DNA from 3 places in the Streptococcus mutans genome. Region 3 is predicted to be linked to each of the others. Evidence: predicted binding sites of a transcription regulator. Region 3 holds the regulator's gene; each other region holds the start of a gene.
The links. Region 3 encodes CtsR, which represses protease genes until heat stress. Its sites were predicted from a motif close to TTGGTCAAAAAAGGTCAAANA; they were not measured.
Positions count from the first base shown of each region.

Region 1: clpP (ATP-dependent Clp protease proteolytic subunit ClpP) is a predicted target of CtsR. The motif match lies at 1,143-1,163, and genes of this name have one in related genera.
Region 2: FNL60_RS07695 (ATP-dependent Clp protease ATP-binding subunit) is a predicted target of CtsR. The motif match lies at 2,157-2,177, and genes of this name have one in related genera.

Region 1 covers NZ_AP019720.1:485,528-489,641, forward strand. The annotation lists gene upp (uracil phosphoribosyltransferase) at 246-875, shown strand; gene clpP (ATP-dependent Clp protease proteolytic subunit ClpP) at 1,184-1,798, shown strand; gene FNL60_RS02660 (YlbF/YmcA family competence regulator) at 1,913-2,353, shown strand; gene FNL60_RS02665 (YlbG family protein) at 2,360-2,608, shown strand; gene FNL60_RS02670 (ABC transporter substrate-binding protein) at 2,711-3,883, shown strand; gene FNL60_RS02675 (branched-chain amino acid ABC transporter permease) at 3,967-4,114, shown strand, end outside.
Region 2 covers NZ_AP019720.1:1,517,614-1,521,727, reverse strand. The annotation lists gene FNL60_RS07695 (ATP-dependent Clp protease ATP-binding subunit) at 1-2,106, opposite strand, end outside; gene argF (ornithine carbamoyltransferase) at 2,363-3,343, shown strand; gene FNL60_RS07685 (YkuJ family protein) at 3,420-3,650, shown strand; gene FNL60_RS07680 (amino acid ABC transporter permease) at 3,864-4,114, shown strand, end outside.
Region 3 covers NZ_AP019720.1:1,869,034-1,873,147, forward strand. The annotation lists gene FNL60_RS09590 (ATP-dependent Clp protease ATP-binding subunit) at 1-1,036, opposite strand, end outside; gene ctsR (transcriptional regulator CtsR) at 1,033-1,497, opposite strand; gene tsf (translation elongation factor Ts) at 1,778-2,824, opposite strand; gene rpsB (30S ribosomal protein S2) at 2,891-3,676, opposite strand; gene FNL60_RS09610 (hypothetical protein) at 3,866-4,114, opposite strand, start outside.

The sequences.
Region 1 (4,114 bases), 640 kb from region 3:
GTTACTTTTATCAAAAATATCTTTTTGATGACTTGATTTTTTGCTATCTCTGCTTATTTGTACATTATGGTAGCTATAGTTCTTGCCTTGTTGAGGTTTTATATCTAATGTGCTATCTGTTACTTCTTAAAAAGAGGAACAAATTAGGTAATGGCTTCCTCTCAAATTTAAGATTTGATTGGAATTTATCGGCTTTTTTATGCTATAATGGTCACAGAAAATACAAAATAGAAAAAGGATACATTATGGGGAAATTTCAAATCATTTCGCATCCGCTCATTCAGCACAAACTCTCTATTTTACGTCGTAAAGATACTTCAACAAAGCATTTTCGTGAATTAGTCAATGAAATTGCTATGCTTATGGGGTATGAAGTCTCCCGTGAATTGCCGCTAGAAGAGGTTGAGATTGAAACGCCGATTACTAAGACTGTACAAAAACAGTTGACAGGAAAGAAATTGGCCATTGTTCCAATTTTGCGTGCTGGTATTGGTATGGTTGACGGACTCTTGAGTTTGGTACCAGCAGCTAAAGTTGGTCATATTGGTATGTATCGTGATGAAGAAACATTGGAGCCGGTAGAATATCTGGTTAAATTACCTGAAGATATTGACCAACGTCAGATTTTTGTGGTTGATCCCATGTTAGCAACTGGAGGTTCGGCTGTCTTGGCTATTGATTCTCTTAAAAAAAGAGGAGCAGCCAATATCAAATTTGTTTGTCTTGTTTCGGCTCCTGAAGGCCTTAAGAAATTACAGGAAGCACATCCCGATATTGATATTTATACAGCGGCTCTTGATGAAAAACTAAATGAAAAGGGCTATATTGTTCCAGGTCTTGGGGATGCAGGCGATCGCTTGTTTGGCACAAAATAACAGTCCAGTGGACTGTTATTTCCCGAGCCTGAAAATGAGATAGCGAGGCTAAGTCCAGTGGACTGTTATTTCCCGAGCCTGAAATGAGATAGCGAGGCTAAGTCCAGTGGACTGTTATTTCCCGAGCTTAAAATGGGATAACGAGGTTAAGTCTGATAAATTTTGCTTTTAAGGATTTTAAAAGGGAATTGTCACAAGAACAGCTCAGGGGTTAAGAGTTACTTGATAGATCCTCACTTTAAAAAAGTTGTCAAAAATCAATGTAAATATTTGACCTTTTTTGACCAATAGGATATAATAACTCCAAGATTGAATTAAAGGAGAAATACAGTATGATTCCTGTAGTTATTGAACAAACGAGCCGTGGTGAACGCTCTTATGATATTTATTCACGTCTATTAAAAGATCGTATTATTATGTTAACTGGTCCTGTTGAAGACAATATGGCAAATTCCATTATTGCTCAGTTACTGTTTCTTGATGCACAAGATAATACCAAAGACATTTATCTTTATATTAACTCACCGGGTGGTTCTGTTTCAGCTGGTCTTGCTATTGTTGATACGATGAACTTTATTAAGTCTGATGTTCAAACGATTGTTATGGGTATTGCTGCTTCCATGGGAACAATCATCGCTTCTAGCGGTGCCAAAGGAAAACGTTTTATGTTACCAAATGCAGAATATCTTATCCATCAGCCAATGGGCGGTACAGGCGGTGGCACACAGCAGTCTGATATGGCTATTGCTGCCGAACAATTGCTTAAAACACGCAAAAAATTAGAAAAGATTCTATCGGATAATTCTGGAAAAACAGTAAAACAAATTCATAAGGATGCTGAACGTGATTATTGGATGGATGCTAAGGAAACATTAAAGTATGGCTTCATCGATGAAATCATGGAAAATAATGAATTAAAATAAGTAGAAAAGCTGAGTTATAATGACTTAGCTTTTTGAGTTGAGTAGAAAAACTATGATTTTCTGAAAAGAGGTAATAAACAAAGCGGAAAATCATTTTTTTGTTATAATAGAAATATGTTAAAAATTAACAGTCAATTATTTGCAATTGAAGATACTCTTGATGATCTTGTGGCTGCTTTTTTAAATTTGGAGGTGGTCAGGACATACAAGGCAGCTCAAAAAGCATTTTTAGCTGATAAAAATTTGCAAAAAGAAATTAGTAATTTTCAACATTATAATGAAGATTACAATGATCAAAAAACTTTTATTAAATACCGTCCGGAAGTAAAGCAATTGAGGCGAAAGATGTTTGAAAAAAAACGTCAGCTTGATTTGAACGAAAAAGTTATTGCACTTCGCAGAGCCGAAGTGGATTTACAGGAAGTTCTAGCTAAGATTGCTCAAAAAATAGCAGAATCTGTTTCATCTGATGTTTTTGTAGATACGGGTTTACCGCTGGCACCGCATAAACCACCTCACAAAAAAGGATATGGCAATAATATTAAGGAAAGATAAGAGAAAATGTTTGAAAAGAAAAAAAGACTAGGTCTTATTGTTTATCTTTATTATAATCGTGATGCCAGAAAGCTTAATAAGTATGGCAACGTCGTTTACCATTCTCGGCGAATGCGTTATTCAGTACTCTATATTGCTCAAGACGAAACTGATAAAATCATTGAAGAGATTGGTGCTCTTAAATTTGTCAAAAAGGTTCTTCCATCCTATATTGATACGATTGATCAAAATTTTGTAGGCAGTTTAATGCGCTAAGAGGGCACCTATAAAAAATGAGGAAATATGCTTGACAATATTCAGATAATTCAGTATTCTTATTGATGACTAATATTTAAGATAAATTTAAGGAGAAAACATATGAAGAAAAAAATAGCTCTAGCAGCTCTTTCTTTTGTCAGTGCAGCTGTTCTTGCAGCTTGCAGCTCAGCATCTGGTGGTTCATCAGATGCAGCTGGTAATAAAATTGGAGATACTGTAAAAATTGGTTACAATCTTGAATTATCAGGAGATGTAGCCGCTTATGGACAAGCTGAAAAAAACGGTGCTAACCTTGCTGTTGAAGAGATTAATAAGGCAGGCGGTATTGATGGCAAAAAGATTAAAGTTATCTCAAAAGATAATAAATCTGATAACGGTGAAGCATCAACAATCTCAACTAATCTTGCTACCCAAAGTAAAGTAAATGCTATCTTGGGACCAGCAACATCTGGTGCTACAGCGGCTGCTGCTCCCAATGCCAACGATGCTGCAGTACCACTCGTAACGCCTTCTGGAACACAAGATAATTTGACCTATTCAAAAGGCAAAGTTCAAGATTACATCTTCCGTACAACTTTTCAAGATAGCTTCCAAGGAAAGATCATTGCCAAATATGCAACAGATAATTTGAAAGCTAAAAAAGTAGCGCTTTACTATGATAAGTCAAGTGATTATGCCCAAGGTATTGCTGATGCATTCAAAAAAGCATATAAAGGGAAGATTACTGTTGAAGATACCTTTCAAGCTAAAGACCAAGATTTCCAAGCAGCTCTGACCAAGTTTAAAAATAAAGACTTTGATGCCATTGTGATACCAGGTTATTATACTGAAACTGGTTTGATTACAAAGCAAGCACGTGATCTGGGGCTTACCCAGCCTATCTTAGGACCTGATGGTTTTAATGATGAAAAATATGTTGAAGGTGCTGGTGCAGCCAATACCAATAATGTTCATTATGTATCTGGTTACTCAACAAAAGTTGCTTTAACAAATAAGGCTGAAAAATTCCTGAAAGATTATAAGGCTAAGTATGGTGAAGAGCCAAATATGTTTGCCGCTCTTGCTTATGATTCCGTTTATATGATTGCTGATGCTGCAAAAGATGCCAAAACATCTAAGAATATTGCAACAAACCTAGCTAAATTGAAAAACTTTAAAGGTGTGACAGGTAAAATGACAATTGATAAGAAACATAACCCTGTTAAATCTGCTGTTATGGTTGGTCTTAAAGATGGTAAAGAAGACACAGCTACTGCTGTTGAAGCAAAATAAAGACAGAATAGGTCTGAAACAATGAACATCTGGGGAACGTATCCCCAGATATTATTTATTTATAGAAAGTTTGGTAGAATAATATGCTCCAACAACTTATTAATGGTCTTATCCTAGGGAGTGTCTATGCGCTGTTAGCCCTTGGTTATACCATGGTTTATGGAATTATTAAGTTAATTAACTTTGCCCATGGAGATATTTATATGATGGGAGCCTTTATTGGTTATTTTC
Region 2 (4,114 bases), 350 kb from region 3:
ACGCAGCGGTCTTGCTCCCATTTTAGGATCATAACCGAGATCAACCAATTTTTCTTTAACTTTATCAGTTACATCAAGGTGAATAGCATTAACAGCTAAACGTTGATTAACGTCATCCAGCATGAGAGAAACAATTTGAAGAAGATTATCCTTGCTTAAAGCCTGAAATTCGATGATACCATCAAAACGGTTCATAAATTCAGGGCTAAAGAAGTTACCCAATTCGCCTAGAACAGAATTAGTACGGCCTTCTCGACTGGCACCAAAACCAACATTAGCTTCAGATTTCCCTGTACCAGCATTTGAGGTCATGATAATAATAGTATCCTTAAAGCTGACAGTGCGTCCTTGTCCATCCGTTAGACGGCCATCATCAAGCACTTGTAAGAACATATGCATGACATCTGGATGAGCTTTTTCAACTTCATCGAGTAAGATCAATGAATAAGGATTGCGACGAACTTTTTCGGTTAACTGACCAGCTTCTTCATAACCGACATATCCCGGAGGTGCACCAACAAGTTTAGCCACAGCATGTTTTTCCATGTATTCACTCATATCGAAACGAATCATACTATCTTCAGAACCAAAAAGCTCAATAGCTAATTGTTTAGAGAGTTCCGTTTTACCAACACCAGTAGGGCCGACAAAAAGGAAAGAACCAATTGGCCGATTTGGAGTGCCTAGTCCAACACGATTGCGGCGAATAGCTTTAGCAATTTTATCAACAGCAGCATCCTGTCCAATAACACGCGTTTTAAGATCGTCAGCGAGATGAATTAATTGTGATTGTTCCTTTTCTTTTAATTCACCAACAGGAATATTGGTCTTTTGCTCGACAATTACTTCAATATTTTTTTCTGTAATAACAGGAGTATTCTCCTTATCAAGTTTAGCGGATTGCATTTCCTTGTATTTGGCAATTTGATCACGGAAGTAAGCTGCTTTTTCATAATCTTCATCACGGGTTGCTTGAGCTTTTAGATTTTCGGCTTCAATCAAGCGGTGATCAATTTCTTTAGGATCTACAAAGTTAAGTGTTAAATTCATTTTAGAGCCAGCTTCATCTAGAAGATCAATAGCCTTATCAGGTAAAAAACGATCCTGAATGTAACGATTTGAAAGATTTGCAGCAGCTTCAATCGCTTCATCTGTATACTTTACATGATGGTAATCTTCATATTTGGGCTGAATACCTTTAAGAATCGTTATGGTTTCTGCAACACTAGGTTCATCAACTTTTACGGGTTGCATTCGACGTTCCAAAGCGGCATCTTTTTCAATAATCCGATATTCATTGAGTGTTGTAGCACCAACAAGTTGAAGCTCACCGCGTGCCAAAGCGGGTTTTAAAATATTTCCGGCGTCCATATTGCCATCGCCAGCAGAACCAGCACCAACAATTTCATGAATTTCATCAATGAAAAGAATAACATCTTGACGTTGACGGATTTCTTCCATTAGCTTTTGCATCCGTTCTTCAAATTGGCCTCGAATACCAGTACCTTGAACAAGGCTGACGACGTCCAGACGAATGACATTTTTTCCATGTAATTTTTGTGGAACATCACCATCAACAATTTTTTGCGCCAGTCCTTCGACAACAGCAGTTTTACCGACACCCGGTTCTCCAATAAGAACAGGATTATTCTTTGTGCGACGGTTGAGAATTTCGATAACCCTTGTGATTTCTTCATCACGGCCAATAACAGGATCAATTTCACCCTTGCGCGCAATATCTGTTAAATTAATACCAAACTCTTCAAGCAACCCATTTGGCTTTTGGGAGGCCTGTTGCTGAGGTCCGCCGGGACGGCGATTATTGCCTCCGTTACCATTGCCGCCGCCAGCTTGTGTTGGCGGTGTGTTTGGCAGATCTTGATTATTAAAGGCACGAAAATTATTCAAATCGCCAAAGAAATCATCAAAGAAAGGATTGATGGATGACGAATTTTGTTGCGAAAGATGATTTAAAGGTCCATTTTCAGGATCTGTTTTCATAATTTGATAACAATTTTGACAAAGGTCAATCTGCTTTTGCTGACCATTAACATTAGCATATAGATGAATAGTCGCTTCATTTAATTTACAATTTTGACAGAGCATAATATGAATACCCCTTTCGTCATAGAATACAAGATTTGCTCATTAAAGAAATGGTCAATAATGGTCAAACTTTATACGTTAATTATAGCATCATTCGCTTATAAATCAAGTAAAAAGATTGGAAGTTAAAAAATTGATATGATTTGGCTATCATTTTGTAATATCGAATGGATTAGAGCTAATTTAGTTAAAGCTGTTCTTGACAAATATGAATAAAAATGTAAAAATAGAGTATAAAAATTCAAGGAGATGAATCATGACAAAAGCAAAATCATTTTTAAAGGAAATAGATTACAGTAAGAAAGAGATAGAAGACTTCATTTATCTTGCTATGCAATTTAAAAAATTAAAAAAAGAACGCATTCCACACCGATATTTGGATGGACTCAATATTGCTTTAATTTTTGAAAAAACCTCTACAAGAACAAGGAGTGCTTTTACTGTTGCTGGACAAGATCTGGGAATGAATGTGTCTTATTTAGGAAAAGATGACATTCAATTAGGGAAAAAAGAGTCTCTTGTTGATACGGCTAAAGTTTTAGGAACCATGTTTGATGGTATTGAGTACCGTGGGTTTAAGCAAGAAAGTGTTGAGCTCTTAGCGGAATTTTCTGGTGTGCCTGTTTGGAATGGACTAACAGATACTTGGCATCCCACACAGATGATTGCTGATTTTATGACTGTAAAAGAACATTTTGGGAAATTTGAAGATCTGACCTTAGCTTATCTAGGAGATGGCCGCAATAATGTTGCCAATTCTTTACTTGTGACGTCGGCTATTTTGGGGATTAATGTTAAAATCATAGCGCCTAAAGAGCTGCAGCCTGAGTCAGAAATTGTAGCTTTGGCTAAAAAGCATCAGACAGAAGGGCTAATTACAATTACTGATGACACTGCAGCTGTTGCCGATACTGATATTCTCTACACAGATGTCTGGGTATCCATGGGAGAAGAGGTTGATTTTAAGGAAAGGATCGATTTATTACTGCCTTATCAGATCAATCAAGCTCTGCTTAATAGGGTTAGAAAGCCCAATGCTCTTGTTTTGCATTGCTTACCGGCCTTTCACGATCTCAATACTGAAATTGGCCGAGAAATTTACGAGCGGTACGGTTATAAAGAACTTGAAATGACAGATGCTGTATTTCAAAAGCATAGCCAGACTATTTTTCAAGAGGCAGAAAATCGTTTACATTCAATTAAAGCAATTATGTATCACTCCTTAAAAAATATCTAAAAATCAACTATTTTACTGTTTTTTTAGCTTATTTGTGTTAAAATGAAAAGAGTTAAAAAACGAATAGGAGAATATCATGGAATCACACTTGGTGAGAATTATTAATCGTTTGGAATTAATGACGACTGACAGCAATAATTTGAAACGTCATTTTGAACGTGATGGTGCTGTTGTTGCAGAGGTTTCCTTTAATAATGATCCAGAAAACGGTCCTGTCTTTACTTTGCGGGATGTTGCTGCGCATGAGACTTATACTTTTGATAGTATTGACCTCATTGCAATGGAAATCTACGATTTACTTTATTAATAGTTATTCAAAAAAGGGGTCTGGAACAAAAGAGTTCTGGACTCCTTTTTAAAGTTCAGTACAAGAGCTTTCTTTTTGGTGTTGTTGATTAAATAATAGTTTTTAGGGGACTTGTTGTTTGTCTGATTTTGCTCTTGTAAATTGTTAAAAGGTAACTTGTATTTTTATTCAAATTGTAATATAATATGTCATATCATTTTAGAGGAGTAACTCATGGATTTTTCATTTTTATCTAAATATTGGGCTTATTTTAATTATGGTGTTCTTGTAACCATCATGATTTCAGCCTGTGTTGTCTTTTTTGGGACGATTATTGGTGTTCTTGTGGCTTTGATTAAACGCAGTCGTATCAAGGTTTTAGATTGGCTGGTTTCCTTTTACGTGTGGATTTTTCGTGGTACTCCTATGGTTGTGCAAATTATGATTTCTTTTGTCCTTTTGCATTTTACCAATATGCCAATTGT
Region 3 (4,114 bases):
TCGCTCCAATCGTTCTAAGACTGCCGCGCGCTAAAGCTGGTTTAAGAATATTAGCAGCATCCAGCGTACTATCAATACCACTTCCTGAACCCATAATGGTATGCAGCTCATCAATGAAGAGGACAATGTGACCATCTGCTTCAATGTCTGCAATAATTTGATTCATTCGTTCCTCAAAATCGCCACGAAAACGAGTCCCTGCAACAACACTCATCATATCGAGCTCTAGTACTTTCATATCTGCCAATTCAAAAGGAACGGCACTATCCACAATACGTTGAGCAAGGCCGTAAGCCAAGGCCGTCTTCCCAACACCAGCATCGCCAACTAAAACAGGGTTATTTTTTGTCTTACGGCTTAAAATTTGAACCATCCGTGAAATTTCTTGTTCACGGCCAATAACAGGTTCTAAACGACCTTGTCTTGCCAACTCCGTCAAATCCCGTGTAAAATCAGCTAGTTCACCTGTAACGCTAGGTGGCTTCATTAAATCAGAAAAGCTGCTGCTATTTTTGACCTTTTTAGGTTTACGCATTTCAAAGATGGCCTTAATGTCCTCTTTGGAAAAGCCAGCATAACGTTCAATCACTTTTCGCAGATCCAAAAGACGGATGGACTCTCCATCATCTTTGGCGTGAAAACCAACTAATTCTAAAATGCGAGTCGCCAAAAGATTAGGATTCAGTAACATAGCAAAGAGAACATGTTCTGTGCCGACTTCTTTAGCGTGTGTCACCTGACTAATAGCAGCGGCCTCTGCTAGGGTTCGTTTTAAAGCATGTGATTGCTCTAAAAGCATAATATCATTACTCGAGGACTTAGGCTTTTTACCAATCGCCAAAATAGCAGCAGCCTGATAATCCTCAAAACGGACATCTGCTTCAAACTCCGCAAAACTTAAACCAGCCACTGAGGAATCAATCTCTACCATTGCAAGAAGGACATGCCAGCTTTCTAAATAGGAACTTTCAAAACGAGCTGCTTCAAACTGCGCCAATCGAAAGACTTCCTGCATTTTTAATGAGTAATCGGTCATAGATGGTATCCTTTTCTATCTAAACGTTGTAATATTTTGCGAAGCATACGGGCACGAATTCGAGAGCTCTCTTCTCCAAGAACATCATCTCCTGAACTCGCCAAAATAATATTCCCTTCACGCTCGCTAATAATTTTCTCATCAAAGAGAAGTTGAATAATATCTGTAAAAACTTGCTCGCTAATTTGTTCACCAATAGTCGCTTCTAAATCATTGAGCATCTGGTGTTGGTCTGAAAAACGGATTTTAGCAATCCTAATATAACCGCCACCACCACGTTTGCTCTCAACGGCATAACCACGGCTCTCTGTGAAACGCGTCTTAATGACATAATTAATCTGACTGGGAACAACACTAAAATTATCTGCCAGAACACTTCTTTTGATTTCCGCGAAGCCCGACTGTGCTAAGATTTTTTTAATATATTCTTCAATACTGTCTGAAGTATTTTTTGACGTCATGCTTCCAACTCCTTCCCAGTCACTTTGACTATAACTGACCTTATTATATCGAAAATTTGTTTTTTTGGAAAGCCAAAGGAAATCTAGTTTTAAAAAATATGTCGTTTACTGATTCATATTTTGGATAAAAAGTCTACCATGTACTTTACAACAAAGTATAAAGAATTTAAATCTTTAAAAGTTTAAAACAGTACAATAAAAACGACTTTCAGTAACAGCACTCTAATGTTAGAGACAACATTCTAACTTTGGAGTACTGTTCAAAAAGTCGCTTTTTATTTTATTTATTAAGAGCAGCTGCCATGGTTGCAGCAACTTCATTTTCAAAATCGTTAGCTGCTTTTTCAATACCTTCGCCGACCTCAAAACGAACAAAGCTAATCACTTTCCCATTTACGGATTCCATATAAGCTTCAACAGTCTTACTGTCATCCATAATGTAAACTTGTGATAACAAAGTATATTGTTGGTCAACCTTCGTATTGTCCAAGAAGAAGCGAGCCATTTTACCAGGAATGATTTTATCCCAAATTTTTTCAGGTTTGCCTTCAGCTTTAAGCTCTGCCTTGATATCTTCTTCAGCTTGAGCAACGACTTCATCAGTTAATTGACCTTGTGAACCGTATTTAAGAAGCGGAAGAGCTGGTTTATCAACCATAGCGCGGCTTTCATTATCTTGTTCAATTTTATGGTTCATTTGAGCCAATTCATCATGAATAAATTCTTCGCTCAATTCTTTGTATGAAAGAACACTTGGGTTCATTGCAGCAACATGCATGGCAAGTTGTTTGGCAAGAGCTTCATCCGTATTTTCACCTTCAAGGACCGTGACAACGCCAATCTTACCACCATTATGCTGGTAGGCACCGAAAACTTGTTTATCAGCTTTTTCAACAAGAGCAAAACGGCGGAAAGAAATTTTTTCTCCAATGGTTGCTGTTGCATTGACATAAGCAGCCTCTAAAGTATCTCCAGCTGCTGTTTTTAAAGCAAGGGCTTCTTCATTGTTAGCAGGTTTACCTTCAGCGATAACTTTAGCTGTTTCATTGACTAAGTCAACAAATTGAGCATTTTTAGCAACAAAATCGGTTTCGGCATTAACTTCCACAATAGCGGCAACATTGCCATCAACATAAACACTTGTTAAACCTTCAGCGGCAACACGGTCAGCTTTTTTAGCTGCTTTGGCCATACCTTTTTCGCGAAGAAGTTCAACTGCTTTTTCCATATCGCCTTCAACTTCAACCAAGGCTTTTTTGGCGTCCATGACACCAGCACCAGTTTTTTCACGCAATTCCTTAACAAGAGCTGCAGTAATATTTGCCATGATAATTCCTCCAAATTTTAATAAAAAGGGAGGGCTTAGCCCTGCCCTTTAGGATTTTTTCAATCATTAATTTTCGTTTGCGCCTTCAACAACTTCAACAATTTCTTCAATTGAATCTGCTTGTGTTTCTCCAGCTGCAAGTTCTGCTTCAACAGCTTCAACACTGTCTTCACCTTGACGACCTTCAATCACAGCATCAGCTAATTTGCTGGTAATCAATTTAACGGCGCGGATCGCATCGTCATTTGCTGGGATAATAACATCAATATCGTCTGGATCAGCATTAGTATCAACCATAGCGACAACTGGAATTCCAAGTTTCTTAGCTTCTTTAACTGCAATTTGTTCTTTGTGCGGATCAACGATGTAGATAATATCTGGAATACGAGGCATATCTTCGATACCACCCAAGAATTTTTCAAGACGCGCACGTTGCTTATTAAGAAGAGCAACTTCTTTTTTAGGAAGAACATCAAAAATACCATCAACTTCCATTTGTTTGATTTCTTTCAAACGTGCGATACGTTTTTGAATTGTATCCCAGTTTGTCAAAGTCCCACCCAACCAGCGGTGGTTGATATAGTATTGACCAGCACGTTCTGCCTCTTCTTTAATCGCTTCAGAAGCTTGTTTTTTCGTACCAACAAACAAGATAACAGCATCATTTGCTGCAGCATCACGAACGAAGTCGTAAGCTTGATCAGCTAATTTTACAGTTTGTTGAAGGTCAATAACGTGAATTCCATTACGTTCTGTGAAGATGTACTTAGCCATCTTAGGATTCCAACGACGCGTTTGGTGACCAAAGTGCACACCAGCCTCGAGGAGTTGTTTCATTGAAATAACTGCCATGAGTATTTCTCCTTTTATGTTTTTTTGCCTCTCTCAGACTTCAACTTGCAATCTAACCCAAAAGGCAACGAGATCACAATTCATCTAAGATGAGTATTTGCTGCTTACACAGCTCTATTAGCATAACAAAAAAATTGAATTTTGACAAGTCCGTTTATTATTACTGCATACAGATTAAATACTTTTTTATTAGCTTATTTTTTGCTTTAGATTTTCATCAACATACTGTCTGATTTTCTTCGAACATAGGATGATAGTTTCTCCTATTTTAGATAAAACCATCCATAATTGCTGTCGAACCTTCCTAGGAAGCCAAGCTAGAATTTCTATAGTGTATCCAATACACTGTACAAATGTCTTTTTGTAAGCTATTTGAACATGTCCTGAATGTGATACAGAAATCGTAGCAAAACCATTATATAAGGCTTTTTCTGTCAC